Regions from separate parts of the Metabacillus sp. cB07 genome, predicted to be linked through region 2. Evidence: riboswitches for the same ligand, from Rfam matches in the RefSeq annotation. Region 2 holds a riboswitch; the other holds the start of a gene.
The links. Region 2 has a riboswitch for S-adenosylmethionine ahead of JOJ89_RS01215 (LLM class flavin-dependent oxidoreductase). Riboswitches for the same ligand answer to the same signal wherever they lie in the genome.
Positions count from the first base shown of each region.

Region 1 (15,225 bases), 800 kb from region 2:
GGTGTTATCGGGATTAATAAAATGAAGGAATCTAAGGGAATCGTTCCACTGCTGATTATGATTGCAGGTTTTTCGCTAAGCTTTCTGCTGCTGAATCAGTCCCTCCAGACGATTTCACTCGGGACTGCCTATTCCGTCTGGACAGGAATCGGATCTGCCGGGAGTGCGCTGATCGGCATCTTGTTCTACGGGGATTCAAAGAGCTGGAAACGGATATTATTCATCAGCATGATTATTTCCGCAACGGTAGGGCTCAAACTGGTTTCGTAAGGAGTTTTTACTTTTGATTAAATATTCGTTTCTCGTGTTTATTGGCGCATGCAGCTACGGTATCATTTCAACAATTATCAAGCTTGCCTACAAACAGGGCTATTCAGTGGAAGAAGTGATCGGCAGCCAGTATGTGACTGGCTTTCTTCTGTTTTTAGTCTGCTCCCTTCTCTTTTCAAGAAAAAAAGCGACATGGAAACAGGCGCTCTTCTTGATGCTGACAGGGACGACGACAAGTTTTACAGGGATTTTTTACGGCAAATCACTTGAAACCGTTCCGGCGTCCATTGCGATTATTCTGCTGTTTCAATTTACATGGATCGGCATTTTAATTGAGGCAGTTTATCTTAAAAAGAGACCTGACAGAGCGAAGCTTTTCGCTGTCCTTCTTTTGCTTATAGGCACTTTCATGGCAGGCAACCTGTTCGGGAAAGAAGCAGTCAGCTTAACGGACCCGGGAATCATCTGGGGCCTTTTCTCGGCTGTCTCTTTTTCCCTCTTTATCTTTGCAAGCGGAAAAGTGGCAGCTGAGCTTCCATCGCTGAACAGAAGCTTGTTCATGTCGTTTGGGGCGGCGATCTTTCTCACCGTCCTTTTCACTCCCGATTTTATGACAAATGGTTCTCTTCAGGAAGGACTATGGAAATTCGCCTTGCCGCTCGGCTTTTTCGGCGTGTTTATCCCGGTTGTGCTGTTTTCCATCGGCACTCCTAAAATAGGCTCAGGACTCGCCACGATTGTCGGTGCTGCCGAACTGCCAGCAGCCGTTCTATGCTCGGTCTTTTTTCTGAAAGAATCGGTGAACCTGGTGCAGACGGCCGGTATTATGCTTATCCTTTTGGGAATTTCCGTCCCGCAGCTTTTTTATTATTTTCGGCAGAAAAAGAAGGTAAGTCATACGCTGGATATGTAAGGTGATATGCACAGCAAAAAGAGGAAAAAACGTGAATCGTATGCTATACGTACACTGGATGGAGATTATAACGTAAGGAAACCCTCAAATCGTATGCTATTCGTACACCAGATGAAGATTATAACGTAAGAAAACACTCGAATCGTACGCTATATGTACACCAGATGAAAATTATAACGTAAGGAAACACTCGAATCGTACGCTATACGTACACCGAATGAAAATTATAACGTAAGGAAACACTCGAATCGTACGCTATTTTTACACAGGATGGAGATTATAACGTAAGAAAGAAAATAGATTGTACGCCACGTATGCCTTATATAGAAAAAAAGAGGGTGAATTTGATGTGTTTATACTCAAATTCACCCTCTTTTCTATATGCTGTGTCTTAATAATCCGCTTTAATGTGGCGAATCAATGCCTCTGCACTTTCGTTTACCTGTTCCTGATTCAGCGTTCTTACCCCATGCTCGACAAACGCTGGAAGAAAGCGCATGCCGGTCAGATTAGCCATTGCCTGAAACGGCTTGAACAGCTCGCTCATGCTGTAATGGTTATAGCCGCCTGACTGATACGCAGCTTCCGGTCCTCCCGTTGAAACAGCCAGCATAAACTCTTTTCCGTGAAGCTTTGTCCCCTGTGAGCCATATGCCCAGCCGTAGGCAAGAACTTCATCCTGCCATTCTTTCAAAAGTGACGGACTGCTGTACCAGTAGAATGGAAACTGAAAAACGATCCGGTCGTGTTCAAGCAAGAGCTTTTGTTCGCGTTCCATGTCAATTTTAAAATCAGGATACTCACTGTAAAGGTCATGAACCGTGACGTCCTGCTCTTCGTGTAATCTGAGACTCCACGCTTTGTTGACTGTTGAATCCGATAGATGAGGGTGTGCAAGTATAACAAGTGTTTTCATTTCATGTATCTCTCCTTTTATTTAGTTTCCGCCGGTCGTTTCTTCGTAAATAACCTCTGCTTCTGTTCGGTTTTGATACATACTGTAAAAAGCATCGGCAATTTTTTCTGAATCATAGTAGGTGCCGGATTCTACAAAGCCTTTTATCGTCAAAGTACCTGCATAAATTCCTTCCGGCTTCAGTTCATCATGAAGGCTTTTGGCCAGACTGCGGATCCCTGCTTTTCCTATGGATAAAGACGCGAGATCTGCGTAAGGATGGAGAGCAAGCCCACCGCCAGTCAGAAGAATAGCCCCTTTGTTCATATATGGAAGAACTTCTTTCGTGCTTGCAAGAGCTCCAGACACGCTGACTTTGAAATCGGCAATCAAATCTCCGCTGTCAAGGGCCGTCGGTTTTCCCGGCTTTCCTGCAGCCGCATTGTACAAGAGAACATCCACCTTGCCAAAAGCATGGATAACATCTGAAATGGCGGACTTAAGTTGAGATTCGGATGCGATATCTGCCTTGAATCCTCTAGCCTCTATTCCATGAGCTTCCAGTTCTCTTTGATAATCCGCCAAAGCTTCTTTTCGGCGTGCGATCATCGCCACCCTAAATCCTTTTCTCCCAAATGCAAGAGCCGTGCTCAAACTGATTCCTTTGCCGGCTCCAACCACAAGCAGGACATTTTCATTCATATTTCTATCTCCTTTGCACTTTATATTTGTATATGCAAATGAATAAGCAAAAAAATATAGTTGTACATGCAAATGAATACCAAAAAAAAATTTACGTTCTTTTCTCTAGTTTATTGCTCGCCTCATGCAGTGACTTGCTTAATTCCAGGCTGAATTCTTTTCCTAGAACAGCCGAGTATTCCTGAAACAGATCCTTCAGAGATGCCCGGAACTGTGTATAAATTTTATCTCCCTCACTCGTAAGTGAAATGAAAGACTGCTTGCCGCTTACTTTCCGGTTTACAAGCCCCTGCTTCTCAAGCTTATCAATAAATCTGGTGCTTGTGGAAGGCGCAATGGAAAGCTTTTTGCACAGCTCTTTTTGAGTAATTCCGGGATGGAATTTAACGGTCATGATTAAGTACAAGTATGATGGCGCCAGGTCACCTGCATCAAAAACCTCTTCAGCAAGCTTTGTCATGTTTCGAGCAAACCTGCTCGCTGTAAAATACAAGCAGTGCATGAGTACTTGTTCTTCTTCGTTCATCTGCATCATTCCTTTTTTCATTTGCATATACAAATTAACATTTTTCTAAATGCAATGTCAAGTAAGTCATTCAGAGCAGGGAGAGCGTCAATCAGTCCCCTGCCCGAAACGTCTTCATTGCTTCCTCTGCCTGCTCTTCTGTTACATAAGGAGTATGGAAGTAAACACGCACAAGCGCCCCGTCTTCAAGTTCAAGAAAATAATGATAGGTCTGCACGGCGGTCATCGTCTTTACGTGCTGAAGCAATCGTTCAGCAGGATAGGCCAGGTTCGTGATCTCCTTTATCTCAAAAATTCCAGGACTGGATTCAAGACTTAGTTTTTCCTTAGTCGAACTAGGAACAGCACCTCCGACTGTGCGCTCGCCCAGCTTGAATTCAAGACCCTTCTCCCTTTTTAAAATGTCCATTCCCTGCGGCAGATCAATTGCGTACGTTTGCTCGCCGCTCCTGCCGGATTCATTTGCAAGATAGACAGAGAAAACACCAATGCCAAGGAGCAGAACAGCGGCAGCAGCTATCTGAAAAAATCGGTGCATGAGTGTAATAGGAGCCTGCCTTCTCTGCATGCGTTCACGAATGAATTGTTTTTGTGAAGGGGACATATTTTTTCTAGGGAATTTCATGTTCTCATAATTCAAGCTCAGCACCTCTTTCCAACCGTGGGTTTTGCTTTAATTTCTGCAGGGCCCGGTAATACGTCCGGCTTACTTTGTCCCTTGACCATCCGAGAACATGTGCTGTTTCTTCTACCGAAAGCTCAGAAACAATTCTGAGCAAAATCACATCGCGGTATTCTGCCTTCAGCTCTGAAATCGCTTTGTACGCTTCACTCAGCTCCTCATGTTCAAGCAGGATCTCATCCGGCGTTTTCACATTCCGCACTCCGGGCATCCAGCCAAGAAATTTTTTTCTCCTCCACTGGTCGATCACAAGTCTTCTTGCGATGCTGATCAGCCAGGTTTTCGGATGGCTCTCGTCCCGGAACCTGCTTTTGAATGCTTTTAAAAACACTTCCTGAACCTCATCTTCGACATCATGCGTACCTTTATAATAGACAAGAAAGTGATGCACATCGTCACCGTATTCGCTGAACATCCTCTCCAGTTCCTGTCCGTCCATCCCATTCACCTCATTTTGCCCTCTTTGCCCCATTAGACGTTTTCTTTCTCCCATTCTCTCACTGAAACGAAAAAAATTCAGTCCCTTTTCAGACTGAATTTTCCTCCCTCTTATACTTGTCCGGCCCATTCCTTTTTGGCAGCACGGTTATATAGGTCTCTTATTTGATTATATTCTTTTTCTGAAAGATTGCCTTTAGCCGCAAGCTTCGCATTCTGTATCCACCTGTCCGGTTTCGCCGTTCCGACAATGGCTGTATGAACACCCGGAACTGTAAGTGTAAAACGGAGTGCTTTTTCTACTGCCTCAGGCAATTCCCCTTTTAGAAACGGATAATCAAGCTCGTGGAATCTTTCCCAATACTCCTGGTAATAGCCGTTTTCAGGCTTCTCGCTGTAGTTCCAGGCAACGTTTGCAATTGGGCGTTTTGCAATGATGCCCATTCCTCTTTTTACTGCCTCCGGGATGGTGAGATCAACAGCCTCCTGATCGGCGATGCTGACGGATGTTTCAAAGGTATCGAAAGCGCCGGTTTTTATCGCATACAAGGCGTCCGTGTGATCTCCGCTGTAGCCGATATAGCGGGTTTTCCCCTTCTCCTTCGCCCGCTTTAGAACATCAATGACATCTCCCTGTCTGAGGATATCCTCAGAGCAGCTGTGCAGATGGATGGTATCAACATAGTCTGTTTTGAGCCTTTTTAAGCTTCGGTCGATGGATTCTTCAAGCATGGACGGATTCCAGTCTTCCCCGTCAAGGCCTGAGGTGTGGCCGCACTTTGTGAAAAGATAAAAATCATCTCTTCTAGATGACATCGTTTTGCCGATCAGTTCTTCACTTGTGTTGTAGCATTCTGCCGTATCGATGACGTTCAATCCGGCATCAAGCGCCGTTCCGAGCAGGCGGTCCACCGTTTCTTCAGAAGCATTTGAAAACCCGATTTCCGCTGCTCCAAAACCAAGTACACTGACCATCATATCTGTTTTTCCAAACGCGCGTCTTTCCATTTTCCTCATCCTCCCTAAAATGGATCTCCCGTAAATTTTATAACAATTCGGACAATAATACGAAAGATAACCCTTCGTTGCTGCCGCCATATATAATGGAGAAAAGACATGCCTACACGGAGGAAATGCCATATGAATGAAAAAACGGTGCTCATTACAGGTGCATCAAGCGGCTTTGGGATGCTCGCTTCCCTCAGACTTGCTGCGGAAGGATACCGCGTCATCGCTTCTATGAGAAATACGGAGAAACAAACGGAACTTTTCAGGATGCTTGGAGAACACAAAGAAAGAGTGACGGTCCTCGAGCTTGACGTCACGTCCCCGGAATCGATTGATGGCTTAAAGGAGTATTTGAAAGAGACCGGCAGAATCGACATTCTGATCAACAACGCCGGATTTGCCTTTGGCGGATTTGGAGAGGAAGTAACGGTGATCGACTATAAAAGCCAGTTCGAAACAAATTTCTTCGGTGTCATCGCTGTTACCCAGGCGGTCCTGCCGCATATGCGCAAACAGCGGAGCGGAAAAATCATCAACATGAGCAGCATCAGCGGATTGATCGGCTTTCCGGGCATCTCGCCGTATGCAGCATCAAAGCATGCGCTTGAAGGGTACAGCGAAAGCCTAAGACTCGAAGTCAAGCCGTTCGGCATCGATGTCGCCCTGATTGAACCGGGTTCCTTTTCTACGAACATTTGGACAACTGGAAGAAAAGTATCTTCTATAGAAGATTCACCGTATCTTGTGTATATGAATGCCATTGAAAACGAACTTGAGCAGGGGAAAGAGAAGCTTGGGAATCCAGCTGATGTCGCTGAACTGATTGTTAAGCTATGTTCAAAAGATTCATTGACCAAGCTCAGATATCCGGCTGGAAAAGGCGTCCGGATATCTCTGTTCTTAAAACGGATTCTTCCTTGGCGCATGTGGGAATCCATACTTATTGGCAAGCTGCTTGGAAAAAAGACCGAATTGTAACCTTACTTTTTCAGAAACTCTGTCGTATACTCGCTTATTTCCGCTGACTTTGTCCAGTGGAGATAATGATGACCTGTAAGTGAAACAAGTTTATGTTCCTCCGCAGGACTCATTTGATCTCCATAAAATGCTTTGATCTTTTCGTCCTTCTCTTTTTGGTCCTTGTCCATCGCTTGAAAAATCATGACGGGAACATGCGGCGGGAACGTCATAACTTCTGTTTTTTCCGCATTCCTGTTCAGTTCATTCGCTTCATCTATGACGTTTTTATTGGAACTTTTCCATGCGGCAATTCGTTTGGTCATATTCAGATTCTCCTCTGAATACGTTCCTTCCCCTGCAATGGGCAGAAAGTCTTCAGGTGTGAATACAGCCGCCCACCTGGCAGCACCAAGTACAGATGCAGCACGAACGAACGAAGGAACCGACGGAGCCTTTTCATTAAAGTAGTCAAAAGCCTTTGGCAGGGTTGGATCAATTCCGATAATGGCTTCTATTTCATCTGGATAGGCATTGGCATAATACATGCTGTAGACCCCGGAGACTGAATGCGGCATCAAAACATACGGTCCTTGGATGCCGGCTTTCTTAAGCGCCGTCCGCACCTCTTCCACCATGTTTTCCACTGTGCGCGCCTTATTTGTCCCATCACTCCATCCATAGCCGAATGGTTCTGCGACCACGACCTTGTGCTTCTTTGCCAGTTCATTTACCAGCGGTTCAAAATCAAGGACTGGCGCAGCCGTTCCGAGGCCGCTTAACAGCAAAATCGTGTGTTCCCCTTCCCCCTTTGTGTAAACGTGCATGCTCCTGCCGTCTACCTCGACAAGCTGCCCCGGAGCCTGGTATTTCTTCTGCTCATAGAGTGTGATCCCTTGATGAAGGATGAAGCTCAGCAAAATGACAGCTCCAATCAGCAGAAAAAGAGTTCGAATGATTTTTTTCCATTTCATTTTCATGGTTTGTCCCGCTTTCTTTAGTAAAAGTATTCACCTAGTTTAGCGGACAAAAGTTAAAAAAAAGGTGTGATTATAGGAATATTTTGTTTAAGTTTGACATCGCGGGGAGTTGCGACAAAATGGGGAACCATCAATTGAAAGGTGGCAGCATTTTCGGGAATTGCGCCACTTTTGAGAGTCTCATCACTCGAGAAGTGGCAGTACTGCGCATAATGGCCCCACATTTGAGAGTAACATCACTCGAAAAGTGGCACCACTACGCAGAATTACACCACATTTGAGAGTAACATCACTCGAAAAGTTGCACCACTACGCAGAATGGCACCACATTTGAGACTCTCATCACTCGGAAAGTGGCACCACTACGCAGAATGGCGCCACTTTTGAGAATCTCATCAATCGAAAAGTGGCACCACTGTGCAGAATGGCGCCACATATTAGAATCTCATCAATCGAAAAGTGGCACCACTATGCAGAATGTCGCCACATTTGAGAATCTCATCACTCGAAAAGTGGCAGCACTGTACAGAATGGCACTACATTTGAGAGTCTCATCACTCGAAAAGTGGCAGCATTCTGGGTGAACTGTTGAACCCTTTATATACATTAAAAAATCCGAACTAATTACAGTCCGGATTTTTCTTTGGCTGAATGATTTTCTTTAAGTCTCTTCCTATCCCTCAAGTTCCTTCCGCTGTCTAAATTCTTCCTTAATCTCATCCAGAAGCACAGGGTCTGTCAGCAGCTCAAGCGCTGTCAGGGCAAGGCCTTTTGCACCGAGCAAAAGCGCTGTGTCCCCCTGCTCTGACTTGGCTGCCTCCCTGAATTCGTCTGTGTGGCCGACGAGGGTATCAGGTCCAATTTTGATGTACGGATGGATCGTCGGAACAACGTGGCTGATATTGCCGGCGTCCGTTGAGCCGAGGCCTTCGCGCTCAGACGTTTCCACTGATTCTCCGAGACTTTCAAGCTGCTTTTTAAAGACGGAATCAAACGTCCGGTTGAGCACCAGGTTATCGACTTCATTTTGAAATGCAATCACATTCAGCTTAGCGCCTGTCGCCAAGCCTGCTCCCTGTGCTGCAGCTTTGATGCGTTCTGTTGTTTCTGAGCACTTTTTTCTTGTTGCCGCGCGGATGTAGAATCGTGCTTTCGCATAGTGCGGGACGATATTCGGGGCATCGCCTCCGTGCGTGATGATTCCGTGAATTTTCACATCGTCCGTTACATGCTGGCGAAGGGCATTGATGCTGTTGAAAAGCTGAATGACTGCATCCAGGGCATTGATTCCCTGATGAGGAGCAACTGCAGCATGCGCCGGCTTTCCAATGAATTCAAAATCGAGCGGATCCACCGCAAGGGAGTTTCCCGTTATTCTCGTTGCGTTCGATGGGTGCACCATCAAGGCCGCATCAATGCCTTCAAGCAGCCCGTGCTTGACAAAGCTTCCTTTCGCACTGCCGTTCGGGCCGCCTTCTTCCGCGGGTGTTCCCAAAACGACTACTTCTCCGCCAATTACGTCAATCTGTCTGCCTAGGGAAATCGCTGCTGCAGTGCTTGCGGTGCCGATGATGTTGTGGCCGCAGGCATGGCCAAGTCCCGGAAGCGCATCGTATTCCGCCAGAAAAGCAACAGATGCCCCGTTTTTTAGCGGCGATTTCTTCCTGGCCAGAAACGCCGTCTCATGTCCTGCGACTCCGCGTTCAACTGTAAACCCTTCTGACTCAAGCAAGTCGGAAAGGAGCTTTGAAGCAAAGTATTCCTCATTGCCGATTTCAGGATTTTCATGAATCGAATGGCTAATTTTCAGGTACTCTGCCTTTCTTGATTCGATTTCATCAATGATTTGCTCTTTAAGCGTAACAACTGCTGTGCTCATGCTCTTTCCTCCTCAATGATTATTCTCCAATTTCACTTAGAGGGACAAACGTCGGAATCGTGGCTCCATCGTATTCTTTTTCAATAAATTCAGCCGTGTCTTCCTCCTGGTAAAGCTCAACGATGCGTTTCAGTTCTTTGCGGTCCTTGTCTTCTGTGCGTGTTGCGATGATGTTGATATAAGGTGTGGCTGTGTCATCTTCATGGAAAATAGAATCCTTGATTGGGTTAAATCCTGCATCAACAGCAATTCCGTTGTTGATGATAGAACCTGCTACATCGGGAAGAACACGCGGTGTCTGGCCGGCGACAACAGGCACGATTTCAAGCTTTTTCGGATTTTTGACGATTTTATCAAGTGATCCGTTTCCGTCAAAATCTTCAGGAAGTTCAATTAAACCGGCTGCCTGAAGAAGAAGGAACGCTCTTCCCATGTTTGTCGCTTCATTCGGAACTGCAATTTTTCCGCCTTCCGGAATGTCTTCAACAGATTTGTATTTATCCGAGTAGAGGCCAAGAGGTGCGATGACCGTTGTTCCAATAGGAGTCAGGTCAAGATTGTGTTCTTTTTTGAAGGCATTAAAGTAAGAAATCGTTTGAAACGCATTGGCATCCAGCTCGCCTTCTGAAAGCGCAAGATTCGGCTGTACATAATCTGAAAATCTGACAATCTCAATGTTGATGCCTTCTTTTTCTGCCTTCTTGGCAACAAAATCCCAGATGCGGTTATCAGATCCGCTGACGCCGATTTTCACATCCACCTCTTCTTTTCCGCTAGCTGTTTTATTTCCGCATCCCGCAGCAAAAGCGGCGAGTGCTGCAATCAGTGTTAAAATGATCCATTTTTTCATCATTGTTCTCTCCTATCGTCTTCTGATTTTTTTCGATAAAATGTTTCCTGAAGTCTGAAGTCCCTGAACAAGGACAACAAGAATGGCCACTGTAATGATCATGACAACCGTGTCAAAGCGCTGGTAGCCGTATGTAATCGCGAGATCTCCAAGTCCGCCTCCGCCGACAGCCCCTGCCATCGCAGATGCACCGACAAGTCCCACTGTTGCAATCGTCAGACTCAAAACAAGTGAGCTTAATGCTTCAGGAACAATAAACTTAAAGATGATCTGGGTTGGCGTTGCACCCATTGCTTCTGCCGCTTCAATGACTCCCGGGTCCACTTCAAGCAGCGAGTTCTCTATTAATCTGGCAATATAGGGTCCTGCGTAAAAGACAAGCGGCACAACAGCTGCAGCTGTTCCGATTGAGGTTCCGACAATCAATCTCGTCAGCGGAACAATCGCCACCATCAAAATGATGAACGGCACAGAGCGGAAAAGATTCACGATCCCGTTCAGGATGTTAAAAATAATGGCATTTTCCCATAGATGTCCCTTTCGGGTGATGACCAGCAGCACGCCGAGCGGAAGGCCGATCAACGTGGAGAAAAGCAGGGAAAAACCGGTCATTGCGAGTGTTTCGACTAAAGCATCGATTATTTGCTGAGAATCAACTAGCATGTGCATTCACCTCTTTCACTGATACGTTCTCCTGGTTCATCACCAGAAGCGCTCTTTTTATTTCACTTTCCGTTCCCTGAAGTTCAACGATTAAATGTCCAAATGGAATCCCCTGAAGCTCCGTGATGTTGCCGAACAGCACGTTGATATGGAGGTCAAATCGTTTCGCAATCTGCGACAGCAGCGGCTGTCCTGAGGATTTGCCGACAAAATTAATTTTGAAAATCTGTGCCTGGCTGTTTTCCTCCTGAACAAGCTTCAGGACCGATTCAGGAATCGAATCATTCAGAACAGAGCTGACAAAGTTTGATGCAGTCTTCGTTTTCGGATTTGAGAAAACTTCAAACACAGAACCTGATTCAATGATTTTTCCGCCTTCAATCACGGCTACTGTATCGCAAACCTCTCTTATGACTGACATTTCATGCGTGATCATGAGAATCGTAATGTTGTATTCCTCGTTGATTTTTTTCAATAGCTTTAGAATCGAAGCTGTCGTCTGAGGATCAAGTGCCGAGGTAGCTTCATCGCACAGAAGAATAGATGGCTGGGTAGCAAGAGCCCTCGCAATTCCGACGCGCTGTTTCTGGCCGCCTGATAACTGATCAGGGTACTGGTTCGCTTTGTCCTCAAGTCCTACAAACGAGAGCAGCTCAGCAACCCGCTCCTTAATAACTTTCGGCGAGGCCTTTGAGAGAAGCAGCGGCATCGCCACATTTGCATAGACTGTCTTTGAATTAAGCAGATTAAAGTGCTGAAACACCATGCCGATTTTCCGTTTGACTCCGCGCACATCCTTTTTGGAAAGCGCCGTTAAGTCGAGACCATCCACGATGATCTGCCCTGCTGTTGGACGCTCGAGCAGATTCACTGTGCGGATCAGGGTGCTTTTTCCGGCTCCGCTAAAACCGATGACTCCGCATATTTCCCCTTTTTTCACTTCCAGATCAATGCCGTCAAGAGCTTTCACTTCATTGCCGCCGCTCCCGTATACCTTTGTGACGCCTTTAAATTCAATCATTTATGTAACCTCCCTGTATTTTTGCAATAAAAAAACCCTCTTCTATCCGACAAGAAGAGGGCATGGCATAAGAAATCACCGGTTCTCTTCTCATCTCCCAGGCTATCGCCTGCTGGAATTGGCACAGTACTTTTTCAAAAGTCCGCTGCCGAAGCATCATGGGGCCAGTCCCTCCGCTTCTCTGGATAAGAAAATCATGATTTAGTTTTAAAGAAAAATAAAAACCTCTCCCTGAAAGACAGGAAGAGGCTGGATCTGCAAAAAAAGACCGTTCGCTCTTCTCATCTCTCAGGCTGCACGCCTGCTGGAGTTGGCACAGTTCTCATAAAGAGTCCGCTGCCGAGGTTTCAAAGGGCCATATCCCTCCACCTCTCGTGATAAGAAGCAATATTTTCGATGTGTCTAACTTTACTCCGGTATTTTCTGAAAGTCAACACTTTTTTAAAAAATCAGTTGGACTGCTTAGAAAGTCTGCGGTATTTATACTGCTGCCACTGAAAACGGATAAAGCAGCCGATGCAAAACCCGAGAATCGCGGCAAATGCAGCAATGGCAACCATGATAGTCGCCGCATAGGCAAGCACCGTCCAGTCAAGCATGTATCCGGCAAATCCAAGGCTCAGGCAGATCACTGCTATTACCTGATTAAACTGCTGCTGATCAAAATCTTCCTGTATATAGGCTGAAGGCTCTTTTTTCAAAAAGGTGCCGGCAGCTTTCATAATCGGGTTTACTTTAAACAGCAGTCCCATAATCCCGGCCGTAAGAGGCACCAGTAAAAAAGCGCCCATGCCGCTGATCAAGAATACTGCAGCGGATAGCACAATCACCCATTGATTAACTAATACTAAAGGTTTTGGAATGGTTTTCACACTAAAACCCACCTGTCTGATTGGAATATAAGTATTTTACTCCAGGCAGCCAATTTTGTGAAGAGGATTGCTTCAGGAAGTGATTGACAGTTATCTCTCCATCATGATAAAATCGTTAAAACCAACTAAACCAATAAGAATTAAATATAATCTATCAAGAGTGAACGAGAGATCTGGCTCCATGACTTCACAGCAGCCGCCGCACGCCGGAAAGGTGCTCCAACCAGCAAAGCACGATGCTTTGGCCGATAAAGACAAACCCTCTCTTGTCAGCTGTAAGCAGGAGAGGGTTTTTTAGTTCAGAATTGATTGGGAGGAAATGATGATGACGACGAAACATGTGCCTGTCCTTGCAGGAGCTGAAAGCTTTTTTCATAAAGGAAATGAGATCGGCATTCTTCTGTGCCACGGATTTGCCGGTACTCCCCAAAGTGTTGGCGAGCTCGGAAAACTGTTGGCCGCAAAGGGATATACCGTTTATGCCCCGCGCCTGAAAGGCCACGGAACCACTCCCCTAGACTTTGAAGACTGCTGCTTTACAGACTGGATTCAAAATATCGAAGAAGCTTATAAAAAGCTTAAAAAAGTGTGCCGCAGAATCTTTGTTGCAGGACAGTCCATGGGCGGAATTTTAGCGGCTCACCTTGCCTGCAGACACCAGGATATTGACGGCCTGATCACCATCAATGCTGCACTCAGTGTTCCGGGCTATGAGGTTTTTCAGCACGAGATCGAACCCCGTTTTATTCCAGAAGGAAAACCGGATATCAAAGCGGACGATATAGAAGAAATTACGTATGAAGCCGTTCCGATTAAAGCCGTCCACAACCTGCTGACGCTCATTAAAACAACGAAGCCCGTGCTGTCTGAAGTAACCTGTCCGACCCTGATTTTCAAATCAGAAGAAGACCATGTTGTTCCGGCCTCAAGCTCAGATGTTCTTTTCCATGCCATCTCATCTCCTTTCAAACAGATGGTCAGCCTCACGAATTCCTATCATGTGGCCTCAATGGATTTTGATAAGGACGTCATTGCAGAAAAAACAGCCGCCTATATTGAACTTTGCTGCAGCCGGGAGTATAAATTGTCTGTCTGAATCTGCTAAACTGTAGGCAGGTGATGTACATGTTCTTAAAATCAATCAAACTGCTGAAAGAGAATATCCCCTCTTCTAAAAAATATCCCTTTTCCATCCCTGCCATTTCCGGTATGGATGAACTGAGACTGACCAGCCCTGTTACTTTTTTTGTCGGTGAGAACGGCTCGGGCAAATCGACTCTGATGGAGGCCATTGCCTATCAGTGCGGCTTTAACACTGCAGGCGGAAGCCACCATCTCTACAATCCGAGGAGCTCGCAGTCTGACCTTGGCGATTATATTCGGCTCGGGTGGATGCCTAAAGTAAAGAATGGATTCTTTCTCAGAGCAGAATCCTTTTACCAATTTGCCTCCCATCTTGAAGAACTCAGTGAAGACCCTTTATCAGGAGATGTCTTCGGTGCATACGGAGGAAAATCACTGCACGAACAGTCCCACGGCGAGTCGTTTTTGTCCCTTTTCCTGAACCGCTTCGGCAGCAAAGCCATTTATCTGCTTGATGAGCCGGAGGCAGCCCTGTCCCCGTCAAGGCAGCTGACCCTCCTCCGCGTCCTTCACGATTTGACGAAAAACGGAGACACTCAGTTCATTATTGCCACTCATTCCCCTATCCTGCTTGGCTTTCCGGATGCTGACATTCTGAGCTTTGACGATGAACAAATTACAAAAAGGACGTACGAAGATACGGATCACTATCAAATTACGAAATACTTTCTGGAAAACCGGGAGCGGTTTTTGGAGGAGCTATTTAAGGAGGAATAAAGAAAGGGAGCTCCACGGAAATTGGAGTTCCCTTTCTCTTAATCGTTTGGAGTTCCAGCTGTGGGAGCTCCATTCTGTTCACCAGTTACACGTTATCAAGGCAGCTCATTTTTCATTCTTAAAGAAATGAACAGGACGGACTTCTATCCGCCAGCCGAATTCTTCCCCTTTGCTGATTTGCGTCGTTGGATGAAGAGAGGCCATTTTAATTGCTTCATCCATACTTTCTGCTTCAAAAACAAATACACTGCCGATCAGATCTTCCGTTTCTTTAAAAGGACCATCTGTTACAAGAACCTGTCCGTTTACGCGGCGCAGGCTCTTAACTTCAGATTCAAGGCCTGCATCAAGAAGCACCTTGCCGCTTTCATAAAAATTTTCAATAACAGGCTGGCATTCACTCATAACCGCCTCGATTTCTTCTCTTGGCCGTGCATTCATTTTTTCAGGGCTGAAATAGCCCATACATAAAAATATCATGATTTTCTCTCCTTTAGCACCCGAATTTCCAACTAAAACTACAACTGTTGACCACAAATGGACTTGGACTGAAAGTGTAAGGAAACCTCCTAAAGCTATCAAAACATCAAACTTTTTATAACCTTCTCTACCATTTCAATATTCAACTTCCATTCTCCTCTAATGAAAAAAAACAGCTTCTCCTTCACAGACAAAGAAAGAGTTAGAACCGTTGCTGCTTAAGCATGCA
Region 1 covers NZ_CP069296.1:3,555,216-3,570,440, forward strand. Annotated here, with positions in the region: gene JOJ89_RS18235 (DMT family transporter) at 1-270, shown strand, start outside; gene JOJ89_RS18240 (EamA family transporter) at 284-1,183, shown strand; gene JOJ89_RS18245 (NAD(P)H-dependent oxidoreductase) at 1,575-2,099, opposite strand; gene JOJ89_RS18250 (SDR family NAD(P)-dependent oxidoreductase) at 2,121-2,780, opposite strand; gene JOJ89_RS18255 (MarR family winged helix-turn-helix transcriptional regulator) at 2,872-3,306, opposite strand; gene JOJ89_RS18260 (hypothetical protein) at 3,398-3,946, opposite strand; gene JOJ89_RS18265 (RNA polymerase sigma factor) at 3,936-4,427, opposite strand; gene JOJ89_RS18270 (aldo/keto reductase) at 4,538-5,434, opposite strand; gene JOJ89_RS18275 (SDR family oxidoreductase) at 5,567-6,412, shown strand; gene JOJ89_RS18280 (alpha/beta fold hydrolase) at 6,415-7,371, opposite strand; gene JOJ89_RS18285 (M20 family metallopeptidase) at 8,045-9,250, opposite strand; gene JOJ89_RS18290 (MetQ/NlpA family ABC transporter substrate-binding protein) at 9,270-10,100, opposite strand; gene JOJ89_RS18295 (methionine ABC transporter permease) at 10,113-10,763, opposite strand; gene JOJ89_RS18300 (methionine ABC transporter ATP-binding protein) at 10,753-11,784, opposite strand; SAM riboswitch class I at 11,872-11,976, opposite strand; SAM riboswitch class I at 12,063-12,168, opposite strand; gene JOJ89_RS18305 (DUF4395 domain-containing protein) at 12,234-12,656, opposite strand; SAM riboswitch class I at 12,805-12,911, shown strand; gene JOJ89_RS18310 (alpha/beta hydrolase) at 12,976-13,752, shown strand; gene JOJ89_RS18315 (AAA family ATPase) at 13,782-14,516, shown strand; gene JOJ89_RS18320 (YciI family protein) at 14,622-14,996, opposite strand.
Region 1: linked by a shared signal. The riboswitch ahead of JOJ89_RS18300 (methionine ABC transporter ATP-binding protein) and the one ahead of JOJ89_RS01215 (LLM class flavin-dependent oxidoreductase) in region 2 are both predicted to bind S-adenosylmethionine.

Region 2 (15,225 bases):
GAGAAACTCAGACAGTTCTTCAAAAACTATCTGGAGATCAAGCTTTCACCGGACTGGCAGCGGATGATCGGGGTTCACCTTGAGTTTTGGATTCATTCAGGACGGGATGAAGAGCTGAAACGGGTGATGACCGCACGGTATGAAGAGGTTTACCGGACGCTGCTGATGGAGGTTTTGCAGGAAGGAATTGATCAGCTGGAATTCCGGCCGGATGCGGATCCCGCTATTATCTCGTCATTGGTATGGGGAACAATTGACGGCACCTGCCTTCATTATTCTGTCATCGGAAACGATTATCCGTTCCGGGAACAGATGAAGACACTTGAAGAAATGGTGTTTATGTACGTAAGAAAAGGGGAGAGAGAATGATTACATGTAAACGGCTGTCCCAATGTACACTTCAAGATGCACTGATTGCATGGAACAAGGGGTTTGAAGGCTATGATTTTGATATGACTCTCACACTTGAAGCCTTTCTGAACAGACTTGTATTTGAGAATCTTTCACCCGCGCTGTCCATTGTGGCTTTTGACGGAACCGAACCCGTCGGACTGATCTTAAACGGCGTCAGGTCCATTGACGGCAAAAACGTCTCCTGGAACGGAGGCACCGGAGTTGCCCCTGCATTCCGAAGCAAAGGCGTCGGGAAAAAGATGATGGAAGAAGTCCTGTCCATCTATGAAAAAGAAGGAGTCCACACGGCTACACTTGAAGCACTTTCGCATAATGACCGGGCAATCAAGCTGTACGAGAAGATGGGATATCAGACGGCAGATCAGCTTGTTCACCTCGGATATTCGGCTCCATTGACACTCGATCCGCCCGCTCTAACGCATGATATTCACTGGAAAAAGCCGCATAATTTAGCGGAGCACTCTTTTTGCAGCAGGCTGATTCCATGGCAGGTGCAGTGGCAGAACATTCGTGACGGTGAAGCGCTGCTTGCGGTTGAGAACGGAAAAACGATTGGCTATGCCCTTTCAAAACGCAAATACGACGAGGAAGGAAAGCTTTCCGGGATTCTCCTGTTTCAGTGCGAAGCTCACCCTGAGCATGAAAACAAAGAAGATGTCCTTAAATCTCTGCTGCACGAAGCATTTGCGTTTTCAAATAAAGCTGACGTCAGCAGGACAGCCGTGAATTTCCCGAGAGCTCATTCTGTCTGCGGCATTCTTGAAGACGAGGGATTCATCGTAAAAGCAGAGCAGGTCTTTATGGTAAAAGAGATGACTGCATAAAGTTCAGTCCTCTGCAGACCCTATGAGAAAAAGAAAGCGGGTGCTGCACATGAACCGGATTCTTATTCTTCTGCTCCTTTGTCTTCCGGCCGTTCTTGTTCAGGGACAGACTCAAGCCTCGGCTGAAGCTCACGTTCAGTCGTACGAAGAGTACGGAAGAGTAGCTATGAAAAAAACGATGGAAAAATACCCCGGTGCACAGATCACCGATTATCTTCATGTCGGGAAGAAGACAAAAGGCATCATCTCAACAGAAACCTTCAAGCTTGTTCTTAAGGAGCGGGGCAAAACGTTTGAGATTTTCGTCTATGTGGAGTACAGCGAAAAGACGAAAAAGGTAACGAACGTAACATTCAAAGACGCATAAAAGAAACGGATGGCAAATGCCTCCGTTTCTTTTTTTGCCTATTTATTGAAAAAGTTTACAAATAAGTTTGACAATGATTGCCAATGAGATATATAGTTAATTACATAAGTAACTAACCAATGAACAGACAGGAAGAGGGGTCAGTCACATGAATCCATTTTTAGACACTGACAGGCCGATATTTCAGCAGATTGCAGAACAGGTTGAAGACGATATCATCAATGGCTTAGTGCAGGAAGGAGAAAGGGTGCCGTCAACGAATGAATTTGCAGCGCACTATCAGATCAATCCTGCAACTGCAGCAAAAGGAATTAATCAGCTGGTTGAAAAGGGCATTCTTTTTAAGAAAAGGGGAATTGGGATGTTTGTAGCAGACGGGGCAAAGAGCAAGCTGGTTCATCAGCGCAAGGAGCAGTTTTTTGAAGCCTATATCCTGCCGCTGAAATCCGAGGCGCAAAAGCTGAATATCAGTGTGAGCGATTTGAAAGAAATGCTTGAAAAAGGGGGCGGAGCAAATGAACGTTAGCATCACGGGATTAACAAAAGAATATTGGAAAAAGAAAGCATTGGACGCCATTACAATGCAACTTGAAGGGAATAAAATCTACGGTCTTCTCGGCAGAAATGGAGCAGGCAAAACCACGCTGATGCAAATTCTTGCAGGGCAGGTCATGCCTGATGGCGGCGAGGTTCTGATCGGGGGCCAGAAGCCGTTTGAAAATCAGGCAATTACAGAATCGATCTGCCTTATCAATGAAAGCGAAAATTTTAAAAAGGGAATGAAAATCGGCGACATCTTCAAGTTTGCCGGGTACTTTTACCCGAACTGGAGCCTTGAAACAGCTGAAAAACTCCTTGAGGAATTTTCACTGGATAAGAAAATGAAAGTTAAATCCCTGTCAAAAGGAATGGAGTCTGCGCTCGGAATCACAGTAGGACTCGCAAGCCGCTCTCCTATCACCATCTTCGATGAACCGTATATCGGCCTTGATGCTGCAGCCAGAAGCCGGTTTTATGATCTTCTGCTGGAGGAATATGAGGTCCGGGAAAGAACGTTCATCCTTTCCACACACCTTATCGATGAAGTCAGCAGGCTGCTTGAAGAAGTGCTGATTGTTTCGGACGGAAAGCTTTTGATGCAGAAAAATGCCGATGAGCTTCGCGCGGAATCGTTTATCGTGAACGGCCCAAGATCAGATGTATCCGCATTTACAGCAGGAAAGAATGTCATTCACCGCAAAGCATTCGGCAGCATGGAACAGGCAGTGCTGTATGGAGAGAGTAAATCAGAGGCCCAAAAAGCAGGACTCAAAGTAGAGCATGTGCCTGTGCAGGAATTGATGGTTTACTTGACCGAAAAAACGAAAGGCGGGGTATCAGCATGATCAGACAGTGCCGCGGCATACTGTTGTTTGAAGTATTGGACATCCGGAATTCCCTTACGATCTTCTGGAGTATTCTCATTGCATGTATGGCTTTATCCTACGGAATTCAGTTATCAACCGGAGGCAATTTGACGGTTTCAAGCGGAATGGCGGTTTACATTTTCAGCTCGATTGCCGGTTTCCTGACAGTAAAAGAAACGTATCCGTTCAGCATCAAAATGGGCGCGACAAGACGGAATTATTATGTGACGACAAGCTTGTTCCTGCTGATGCTTGCATTGTTTATGGCTGCTTCCCATACTGTATTAATTATGGTGCTCGAAGCAATGGAAGCTTTTGGACCGGGCGAGCTGAAATTGTTCTATCTTTCGATGATCCTTGAAAGTGAGTTTCCGTATTTGACTAATTTTTATGTGGATACTGCCATTTGCTTCTTTCTTCAGGCCATGTTCTTTGTGCTTGGAAGTATTTTTTACCGCTTTGGCCTCCTTGGCGGATATGCTGCTATCGGTCTTGCTGCCGTCCTTCTCTTTATTCCGGCCGTTCGGGATGAATTTATCGCAGTAATATTCAAATTTGGAGGAGAACAGGCGCTTGCATACCACGGAGGCCTGATGGGGGTTGGAGCACTTCTATTAGTGTTAGGATGGTTTATTCTCATAGGTGCCGCTGCCAAATCAGTAATGACAAGATAAAGAGAAAGCAGACCGTTTTCGGTTTGCTTTTTTCTGTTTTTAAGAGATTAGAGGAAGAGGAACAAGCATATATATGTGTGAAAGGCTTGGCCGCACAGGCTGCTGAAATATGAAGAGAAAAGGAGCCATTATGAAGGAGCTAATTTACTCACTGCTTGAGACGCTTGCAGATCTTGGTTATTACGGGATTGCGCTCGGTTTGATGATTGAAATCATTCCGAGTGAAATTGTGCTTGGCTACGGAGGATATTTGATCTCACTCGGCCGGGTAGACTTTACAGGGGCTGTGATCGCCGGCGTTGTTGGCGGAACCTTAGCGCAGCTGTTTCTTTATTGGATGGGGTATTACGGAGGAAGGCCTTTTCTTGAGAAGTTTGGAAAATACCTTTTCATCAGCGGCCATCATCTGGATCTATCTGAAAAATGGTTTGAAAAATACGGAGCTGGGGTTATTTTCACGGCAAGATTTATCCCGGTTGTGAGGCACGCCATCTCCATTCCTGCCGGGATTGGGAAAATGCCGCTGTGGAGATTCACCGTGTACACGGTGGCAGCCATGATTCCCTGGACCATTTTCTTTTTATATATGGGCATTCAGCTTGGCACGAATTGGACGCAAATTAAAGAAGCCGCAGAGCCGTTTGTGCTGCCGATGATTCTCATTATGACGCTTGCTGGCATTGGCTATTACTTAATGAAAAAAAATGAAGCAGGAGAAAAAAGAATCTAAGCGAATTAAACAAACGTTTGATTAAATGTATGTTCAATGCGTTTAGGGCTATTAATAATAGTAGAATGCGCGGCAAGGGGGATGTGAATGTTCAGCCAGTACAGCAAGCTAGCAACAGAAGTATATGATATAGACAAACCGGTGGGCCATTCCTTTGGCGATCTGGAGTTTTACCGGGAACGTCTGCGTGAAGTGCAGGGAAGAATTCTTGAGCCGGGAGCGGGTTCTGGAAGAGTGTACATTCCTTTGCTCCAGGACGGATTCGCCATCGAGGGCATCGATACCTCTCCTCATATGCTTGATTCGTGCAGAAAACGCTGTGAGGAAAGAGGGCTTCGCCCAGTGCTCACAGAAGCAAGCATGAGTGAATTTAAGCTTCCTGGAAAATTTGAGGCTATTATTTTGCCTGCAGGCACTTTTCTGCTGATTGAAGACCGGAGGGAATCTGTCCATGCGCTGAAGAATTTTTATGAGCATTTAACAGAGGGCGGCCGTCTCATTCTCGATCTTGACCTGCAGCCGGAAAAACAGCTGAATCAAGTGTTCACCAGCACGTGGGAAACGCCCGATCAGCACATCATCACAATGGAGGCAAAGCAGGTTGAGTACAGCGTGCTAGAGCAGTATTCCGTGACCTATCTGAAGTATGAAAAGTGGAAAGACGGAAAGCTTTCAGAAACCGAGCTGCAGAGGTTTGCCATGAGGTGGTACGGAGTGAAGGAATTTAAGCTGGTACTAGAACGCCTCGGCTTTACAGACATTGTAATTTCTGCGGACTATACATATGGAGCAGCACCGGAGCATGACCGGCAGACGATTACATTTGAAGCTGTAAAACCGGAATGATGAAAAGGGCACTGGAGATCCCACAAGCGCAGCGAGGAAGCTTCAGGCACTCCCCACGGAAAGCAAGTGACTGAAGCGCAAGGGAACGGGTACGTTAAGTGATAAACTTAAAATAACGCACAAAACGCTTGGCATATAAGTTCCAAGCGTTTTTGTGCGTCTATTTATCTACTGACTTTTCAAAGCGAAAACGTGCTCTCTTTCCGCTTTTTCTCCACAAGCGGCATGACCTGTAATGAAAAACGCTCCATTTCTTCGAGCTGAGGCGAGAACTGGAGAAGCAACAGATGGAGTCCTGCCTCTTCATACTCAAGGATCTTGTCAGCAATCTGCTCAGGAGTGCCAATCAAATTTGGACGAAGGCCGCGGTTTGAAACCGAGTAGTCATACAGCTCAAGCTTTTGTTCAAGCTGGGACTTTGTTGTGAAGTCTTTGTAACCTGCATAGGCGGAAGATTCTTTTACATCAGTTATCCGCTTCAGCTCCTGCTGCACTTCTTCTTCGGTATCCCGGCAAATGATGTAGGCAGCCATTCCGAAAGATTGAAAGGGCTCTTTTCCGCGTGCTGCCCGCAGCTGCTTCATGCCGTCAATCTTCGTTTTGATTTCGTCCGCCGTTCCCCCGTGCATCACATAGGCATCGCAATGCTCAGCGATCGTTTCTTTTCCGCGCGGGCTTTCTCCACCTGCATATAGAATTGGATTAGGCTTTTGCACCGGCTTCGGTGAAAGGCGGGCATCCATCAGGTCATAAAACCTTCCCTGATACGTAAACGTTTCTTTTTCCCAAAGCCCCTTCAGGACTTCAATAAATTCTTCTGTCCGGTCGTAGCGCGCGTCGTGCTCTGTGAAAATGCCGCCGTACTGGCGCGCCTCTTCTTCCCACCACGCAGAAACAACGTTCAAGGTAAACCGCCCATTGCTGATGTGGTCAATGTTTGCTGCCATCTTTGCCGTGACAGCAGGGTTGTGGAAGCCGGGTCTGACTGCTGTCATAATTTCAATTTTCTCTGTGACGGCGGCAAGAGCGGCAGCAGTCGTCCAGGCTTCAAGCGAATCATGCTCAGGTCCCTTAATATCATTTAAGTAAAGCTCGGCGATAAGGGTGGTGTCGTAGCCCCACTCCTCTGCTTTTTGGATAACTTCCTTTGCGTAGGCGTAAGTAGGAGGCATTTTTTCATCTTCTACATTTCTGAGCCATCCCCCGAAGATTGGCAGCCAAAAACCGTATTTCATTGCGGAATCCCCTCTCTAATCTGCATAAAAAAGCCCCTCTTGTTAGACAAGAGAGGCTGGTTCTGCTGTGCAAGTTCTAGCTCTCATCTCTCAAACAAACTGTTTGCTGGAATTGGCACGGTTTCTGCTGTCAGATCCGTTGCCGAGGCTTCAAAGGGCCATATCCCTCCACCTCTCTTGATAAGAAACGTATGAAATTAGTTGTATCATAAAATAATTTGATTAGTATGTCAATTCTAAAAAGTCAGCCCAGCTTCTCCTGAAGGAACTCCGTCACCTGGTCGGGAGTCTTTGCATTCGCGCTGTGAAGGTGTCCAAGCTTCTCGCCGTTTTTAAAAATCAGGATGCTCGGAATCCCCATAACCTGGTACTTCTCTGCAATTTCAGGGAACTCATCTTTATTGATTTCATACCATTCATATGAGGAATAGGATTCCATAATTTCGCCGATAAACATGTTCATTCTTGTGCAGTCAGGGCACCAGTCTGCGAAAAATTTGATTAGCACCTCTTGATCTTGGGTAATTAATGTTTGGAACTGTTCTTCTGATGTAATTGGTTTCATGAATCAGACCTCCTTGCCCTTATTTTAATACAAAACGGGTATTTTGCATGCAGGAAATGCCTGATGCATGAAAAAGTGCGCAATGATTGCCGGCAAAAAACAGGATAAAGACAAACGCACTTACATAGCCTGCCTTACTGAAATTGGAAACGCCTTTAAAGGACGCAAATTGTGCCTTTGCCCGAATGTTATAAAGAAATCCATGATGGGCTATAACAATTTGGGCCGAAAGTGATAATATAGTAGAGATGAACTTTTCTTAGGGGGATATCCGCATGAAAATTAAAGTTGGATTATTATATGGAGGCAAGTCCGCAGAGCATCAGGTTTCCCTGCAGACGGCACTTGCTGTTATAAAAGCACTTGATACGAATAAATTTGATATACATCCGATCTACATTTCCGAAAAAGGCGAATGGTTCCGCGGACCCAAGCTTACTGAGCCGGCAGCTTCACCTGCTGAGCTTCAGTTCAGCCAAAATGGCACAGCGGTTTCTCCGGTTGCGCTCAATCAGGATCTTTTCCCTGCAAAAGCAGATGAAACGAACGAACAAATTGATGTAGTATTCCCGCTTCTTCACGGACCGAACGGTGAAGACGGCACTGTTCAGGGCATGCTTGAGCTTCTGAACCTTCCGTATGTCGGAAACGGTGTCCTTGCGTCTGCAGCAGGAATGGATAAAGTGATCATGAAAAACTTGTTTGCCCAGGCAGGACTTGAGCAGGCTAACTATGTTTCCTACATTAAGAGCGAGTGGAAAAAGGCGCCTGAAGAAGCTTACGATAAAGTGGAGCAGGAGCTTGGTTATCCTTGCTTTGTTAAGCCTGCCAATCTGGGCTCAAGTGTCGGCATCAGCAAATGCAAAGACCGTGCGTCACTTGAAAAAGCATTCGCAGAGGCATTTGATTATGACCGTAAGATCATCATTGAAGAAGGCATCATCGGACGCGAGATTGAAATCGGCGTCATCGGAAATGATGAGCCGATCTGTTCGGTTGTCGGTGAAGTTGCTCCTAAAAAAGAATTCTATGATTATAAAGCGAAATACGAAGACGGCGACACGGACATGATGATTCCTGCGCAGGTTACGGAAGAAGAATATGAACTGATTAAAGAGCTTGCCATTAAATCCTTTAAGGCAATCGACGGATCAGGACTTGTACGCGCAGACTTTTTCCTGACAGAAGACGGAAAAGCGCTGATCAACGAAGTGAACACAATGCCGGGATTCACGCCATACAGCATGTTCCCGCTTCTTTGGAAGCATACAGGCGTTGAGTACCCTGAGCTTATCGGGCGTCTTGTCGAGCTTGCCCTTGAACGCCACGAAGGCAAGCAGCAAATTAAACACACGTTTTAAGGAAAGCCTGGAAACACTATTCATTAAAGAATAGTGTTTCTTATTCATTGTCCAGAAGGCTTGAACAAAGTTTACATAAAAGAAGGGAGATTACAGCGCATGATTAAACGTTCTTTACGCGACATTCAGACAATGGCGGGAGGATCAGGCCTTGCGCCCCAACATGAAAACACCATGATCCACGGCATTACAACGGATTCCAGAAAGATTGAAGCAGGCACGCTGTTTGTGCCGATAGCCGGAGAAAACTTCGACGGCCATCATTTCGCCGAAAAGGCTCTTGCTGATGGAGCGGCGGCCACTCTTTGGAACCGTTCAAAACCGAACCCTCCTTCAGGTGCCGTCATTCTGGTTGAAGACACATTGGAAGCTCTTCAAACCCTTGCAAGCAGCTACCTTGACCAGCTGAACCTGAAAGTTGTAGGCTTGACAGGAAGCAATGGAAAGACAACCACTAAAGATATGGTGGCAGCACTGCTTTCAACAACGTACCGTGTCCACAAAACGCAGGGGAATTTCAACAACCATATCGGCATGCCTCTTACGATTCTCAGCATGACGGAAGATACTGAGGTAGCTGTGCTTGAAATGGGCATGAGCAACTTCGGGGAAATTGAACTGCTTTCAAATCTTGCAAAGCCGGATGCTGCGATCATTACCAACATAGGGGAATCCCACATGATGAATCTGGGCTCAAGAGAAGGAATCGCAAAAGCGAAGCTTGAAATTGTCAGCGGCCTCAAACCCCAAGGTGTGCTGATCTATGACGGGGAAGAGCCTCTGCTTGAAGAGCGTGTTCAGAACGCTTCATATAAAAAGGTTTCATTCGGAGCTTCTGCTGAAAACACGTATTCTCCCGAGGGAATCAGACACACAGAAAAAGGCACGTTTTTTACCATTCGCGGACGCGGGGAAGAACTGTTCCTGCCTGTGCTTGGAAAGCATAATGTCGGGAATGCTCTCGCTGCCATTGCTGCAGCTGAATTCCTTGGCGTGACAGAGGAGAAAATCAGCGAAGGGCTGAAGAATATTCAAATGACGGGCATGCGCCTTGAATTGACGAAAACAGAAGGCGGCCTTGCCGTTATCAATGATGCCTATAATGCAAGCCCGACATCTATGAAAGCTGCCATCAGGCTTGCGGGCGACTTGGACGGATACAGCCGGAAAATTCTTGTTCTTGGAGATATTCTCGAGCTTGGGGATGACATGCAGGTTCAATTTCACCGTGAAGTTGGCGAAACAATCGATGCAGCCGAAACGCAGCATCTTTTCACATACGGTAATCTTGGGGCAGAAATAGCCGAAGGGGCAAGAAAGAATCTTGATGACGGAGTGATTCACGTCTACCAGGATAAGCAGGAGCTCATTAAAAGTCTGAAGCAGACGGCGAAAGCGGGAGATCTTGTTCTTGTAAAAGCCTCGCGCGGAATGAAGCTTGAAGAGGTTGTTCAAGCTCTTCTCTAATTATGAAATAAAGCAGCCGGTCCTTCTTTTGTCTGTCAGAGAAACACGAAAAGAAAGAGGGAAGGACCTTGGTCCATGACGTTCAGAAAATAAATGGAGAGATAACGAGTACGACAAGTCCGACACCGATGGAATACGGCGTAAGCTCACTTACAACTTCATATGCACTGTTTTTTAATACGGTCATGATGAACGCTCCTTTTTGTTTTGAAATATAGTAACCCAGGGTACTTTTTATATACCCGGGTTCTTTTTTTTCAATCCTCTTATTTTTAAAACCCGGTATAAAAATATGTTCATTCGGGAGAGAGTGATATGAAAGGATGCCTTTGTATACACGGTTTTACTGGAGCTCCTTATGAAGTGGAGCCTCTCGTCAGCTATTTGCAGGAACGGACGGACTGGGTGCTGAAGACGCCGACGCTTCCGGGTCACGGAGAAACGCCGAGCCTGAAGGGGATCGAATTCAGCGAATGGATTGCGCACGCTGAAAATGAGCTCAGGGATTTGCTTGAAGAATGTTCCGAGGTCTATATCATAGGCTTTTCAATGGGCGGCTTGATTGCAGCGTATTTGGCCTCGAGGTATCCGGTTGAAAAGCTTGTGCTGCTTAGTGCAGCTGCACATTACTTAAATCCTCGCCAGATGCTGCTTGATGTGAAAGGGCTGCTTGCAGATGCCATCCGGGGAGAAGGCGCAAAGAATGAACTTTTTATCAGATACAGAAAAAAAGTGATGGAAACGCCGATTGCTGCAGCTCTGCAATTCAGGAAGCTCGTCAGGTATATTCGTCCATTATTGGAGAAAATAACTATACCTGTACTGATTGTTCAGGGAGAATGTGACGGAATGGTGCCTGTCAAAAGCGCTGTTTATATTTATGAAAAAGTCCGTTCAAGGCAGAAGGAGCTTTGCTTTATGCCGTGTTCGAAGCATCTGATCTGCCACGGGGAAGAGTTTCCGGAGCTTGCAGAAGTGATAGAAAATTTCTTAATGGCACAGACTAAGACAAGTGTGAAATAATACGCCTTGTTGTAAAAGTATATAAAAAGTGATATGATTGAATTTAAGTGTTTACGGGCTTTTATAAGCTAACGTTTTGCCCGATGGGGCGTTTTTTGTTTCACCATACATGAAAGTCTGTGAAGCTATAAGGATTAAAAGGAGTAGAACAAATTGACAATTACGTTTCAAGAACTAGGTATCAGCCCATTATTAATGGACGCCATTAACCGCATGGGATTTGAAGAAGCTACACCAATTCAGGCACAAACGATTCCGCTTGGGCTTCAAAATAAAGATGTAATCGGCCAGGCGCAAACAGGTACAGGGAAAACAGCTGCATTCGGTATTCCTCTTATCGAAAAGATCGACGTTAAACAAGATAAGATCCAGGGAATCATCATTGCACCGACCCGTGAACTTGCTATCCAGGTATCAGAAGAGCTTTACAAAATCGGTTCATCAAAACGCGTACGTGTACTTCCGATCTACGGTGGACAGGACATTAACCGCCAGATCCGCTCATTAAAGAAATTCCCTCACATCATCGTTGGAACTCCAGGCCGTCTAATTGACCATATTAACCGTAAAACATTGAAATTATCTGATGTTCAGACTGTTGTTATGGACGAAGCGGACGAAATGCTGAACATGGGATTCATCGAAGACATTGAGAACATTCTTTCAAATGTGCCATCAGAGCACCAAACTTTGCTTTTCTCAGCTACAATGCCTGATCCGATCAGACGCATTGCTGAAAAGTTCATGACGAACCCTGAGATCGTAAAAGTAAAAGCGAAAGAAATGACCGTTACAAATATTCAGCAATTCTTCATCGAAGTACAGGAGAAGAAAAAGTTTGATGTGCTTACACGTCTTCTTGACATCCAGTCACCTGAACTTGCGATTGTTTTCGGACGCACAAAGCGCAGAGTAGATGAGCTTTCTGAAGCACTAATGCTAAGAGGCTATGCTGCTGAAGGAATTCACGGCGACCTTACTCAAGCTAAGCGTATGTCTGCACTTCGCAAATTCAAAGAAGGTGCGATTGAAGTGCTTGTAGCGACAGACGTTGCTGCCCGCGGACTTGACATCTCTGGTGTTACTCACGTTTACAACTTCGATGTTCCTCAAGATCCTGAAAGCTATGTACACCGTATCGGCCGTACTGGACGTGCAGGTAAAACAGGAGCTGCGATGACATTCGTAACGCCAAGAGAACAGGATATGCTGAAAATCATCGAGCGCACAACGAAGCGCAAAATGGACCGCATGAAGGCTCCGACTCTTGATGAGGCTCTTGAAGGCCAGCAATCTGTATCTGTTGATAAAATCCGTCAAGCTATCGCTGACAACAACTTATCATTCTACAAGCGCACAGCTGAAGCTTTGCTTGAAGAGTTCGATCAAGTTTCTGTTCTTGCAGCAGCGATCAAGCTTATGACGAAAGAGCCGAACCAGACTCCGGTTAACCTGACAGAAGAATCTCCGCTTTACAAGCGCGGAGGCGGCAAACGCTCATCATCTTCTTCAAGCAACCGCAGCGGCGGCGGCAGAAGAGACGGCCAGCGTCCTTACAATAAGAACAACAAGCGTTCTTACGGACAGCAGGGCGGAAAGCCGAACAATAACAGCGGAAAACGCCGTTATTCAAACTCTTCATCATCATCTAACTAATACAAAGTTAAACGCACTGTGCTTCCTGCACAGTGCGTTTTTTGCATTCAAAAAAGTAATCGCATCCGGAAATGGGAACCCTAAACCAAAACAGGAAAAGAAGGTGTTCTTTTTGACCATTGTCCGGCTTGGCTATGTAGCCATGAGTGTGAATTTAACCAATTGCTCCCCGTCGCAAACAATGACGTTCGCTCAATTTCAGCGACTGCAGGACAGAGAAGCGGCCATCGAAAAGCTGGCCAGAATTTCCGCCTCAAACCTTGCAAATTGCCTTAGAATTCTCAAGCACAATACGGGGAATGATATCCGCTTTTTCAGATTCAGCTCAAAGCTCATTCCGCTTGCCAATCACCCTGAAGTGAAGGATTTTCATTATTTGCGGGACTTGAAGGAGCCGCTTCAGGAGCTTGGCAGCTGGATCCAAAAAACAGGGATGAGGGTTGATTTTCACCCTGATCATTTTGTTCTTCTTAATTCGCCTAAACCTGAGATTATGAATACGTCACTCAGAACACTGAGCATGCATGAGGCTCTTCTAAGAGGGATGGGTGTCCCGCATGAGCACAGATGTGTCATTCATGTGGGAGGGGCATACAGCAACAAGGAAAAAGCGCTCGAGCAGTTCATTCATAACTGGGGGTATGTGCCTGTAAAGCTCCAGGAAATGCTGATACTTGAAAATGATGATACCGTTTTCACTCTGCAGGATACATTGTATTTATGCGAAAAGCTTGCCATTCCGCTCGTGTTTGACTATCACCACCATCTCGCAAATCAAGAAAAGGATTCAGACTGGAGGAGTCACTGGGACAGGGTGACAGCGAGCTGGGAGCAGTCGCCTCTCCCGGTTAAAATGCATATCTCAAGCCCTCGCAGCGAAAGTGAGTTCAATGCCCATGCGGAATACGTTGACCCCGAGCTGTTCATGGCGTTTTTGTCTGAAATCAAAGGGAGCGTGCCCCAGATTGACTGTATGATTGAAGCAAAGAAGAAGGATGATGCTCTTTTTGCATTGATGGACAAGATGTGCGCCTATCCGAATGTGGAAAAGATTGACGGAGCTTCTTTTTATATCCGCTAGTGCTGTTTCTGTTCAAGTTCCCCGCATCCCGCTATAATAAATATGGAATCATTTAGTAATAAGTGAAACATATCTATTTCATAAACGTATAAAAAGAGAGATTTATTTAGGGGGAACACAGATGAGAGACGCACCTAAGCACAGGATCAGTGAACGGGCTTTAAAAGTATGGAAGCTTTCTGCCCTTATTCAGTCAATTATATTTCTGGCAGCAGCCGGGGGACTTGCCTATGCGGTTTATGCATTCGATTTTCCAATCTGGATCACGATTGCTGCATTCGGACTTTGGCTGGTGTTTTCAATTGTTTTTATTTTTATCACTCCGAAAATTCAGCACCGTACATGGCGGTATGAAGTGCATGAGAACGAAATTGATATTCAGTCGGGGCTGTTTATCGTTACACGCGTGATTGTACCGATGGTAAGAGTGCAGCACGTGAACACAAAGCAGGGACCTCTGCTCAGGAAGCATGACCTTGCAACTGTGACGGTGAGCACGGCAGCGACCGTTCATGAAATACCCGCACTTGATGTGGCGGAGGCGGACCAGCTCCGCGACTTCATCTCAAAGCTTGCGAGGGTGACAGAAGATGATGTCTGAACCGAAAAGACTGCATCCCGCAGCAGCCATTCTGACATTCTTTAAACAGCTTAAAGACGGTCTGTTTCCGTTCGTTGTTCTTTTCTTTGTGAATGACTATAAGCTATATTTCTTCATCGGCCTTGCTGTCGTTCTGTCGGTCATGGTCATATTCAGCATCATCAGCTGGACGAAATACACCTACAGATTTGAAGAGAATGAGCTTCGGATTGAATACGGTCTTTTTGTGAAAAAGAAAAAATACATACCGGTTGAGCGGATTCAGTCCACCAACGAAAGTGCCGGCATTGTCCAGCAGCTGTTCGGACTTGTTAAACTCCAGCTCGAGACAGCAGGCGGAGGGATTGAAGCGGAGGCTGTGCTGACTGCCGTGACGCGAAAAGAAGCACGCCGCATAAATGAGGCTCTGGCAGAGCGGAAAAAAGAAGCTGGAACTGAAGCGGAGATGGAAAATCCGGTTGAAGAGCGCGGATCTATTTATAAAATCGGCATGAAAGAGCTCCTTGTGGCAGCTTCAACCTCAAGCGGCATTGGTGTTGTGCTCTCAGCCGCTTTTGCATTCATCTCCCAGTTCGACGAGCTGATTCCGTTTGATAAGCTGATAAACCGCGTGTCGTTTTTAACGGATGCCAGCATCACGGTTTACGCCATTATCGTATTTCTCGCTTTTTTGATCGCCTGGGTTCTGAGTATTATCGGGGTGTGCCTGAAGTTTGCGAACTTTACGGTCGTTAAAAAAGATGAGGACCTGATCATATCCAGAGGTTTATTTGAAAAGCACCAGCTTACAATCCCGCTTGAGCGGATACAGGCTGTGAAAATCAGCGAAAATCCAATCAGGGAGAAGCTTGGCTACGCTACTGTCCATCTTTTGAGTGCGGGGGGCAGCTTAAGCAATCAAAACATGTCGGCCGTCTTATTCCCGCTGATCAAAAAAGCAAAAATAGCAGAGATGTTAAAGGAGTTTGCGCCTGA
Region 2 covers NZ_CP069296.1:205,054-220,278, forward strand. Annotated here, with positions in the region: gene JOJ89_RS01175 (TetR/AcrR family transcriptional regulator) at 1-369, shown strand, start outside; gene JOJ89_RS01180 (GNAT family N-acetyltransferase) at 366-1,238, shown strand; gene JOJ89_RS01185 (DUF3889 domain-containing protein) at 1,288-1,605, shown strand; gene JOJ89_RS01190 (GntR family transcriptional regulator) at 1,754-2,131, shown strand; gene JOJ89_RS01195 (ABC transporter ATP-binding protein) at 2,121-2,990, shown strand; gene JOJ89_RS01200 (hypothetical protein) at 2,987-3,685, shown strand; gene uptA (undecaprenyl phosphate transporter UptA) at 3,816-4,415, shown strand; gene JOJ89_RS01210 (class I SAM-dependent methyltransferase) at 4,503-5,261, shown strand; gene JOJ89_RS01215 (LLM class flavin-dependent oxidoreductase) at 5,441-6,496, opposite strand; SAM riboswitch class I at 6,577-6,683, opposite strand; gene JOJ89_RS01220 (thioredoxin family protein) at 6,741-7,061, opposite strand; gene JOJ89_RS01225 (D-alanine--D-alanine ligase) at 7,337-8,422, shown strand; gene JOJ89_RS01230 (UDP-N-acetylmuramoyl-tripeptide--D-alanyl-D-alanine ligase) at 8,522-9,889, shown strand; gene JOJ89_RS01235 (alpha/beta hydrolase) at 10,205-10,912, shown strand; gene cshA (degradosome RNA helicase CshA) at 11,066-12,568, shown strand; gene uvsE (UV DNA damage repair endonuclease UvsE) at 12,681-13,649, shown strand; gene JOJ89_RS01250 (PH domain-containing protein) at 13,771-14,250, shown strand; gene JOJ89_RS01255 (PH domain-containing protein) at 14,240-15,225, shown strand, end outside.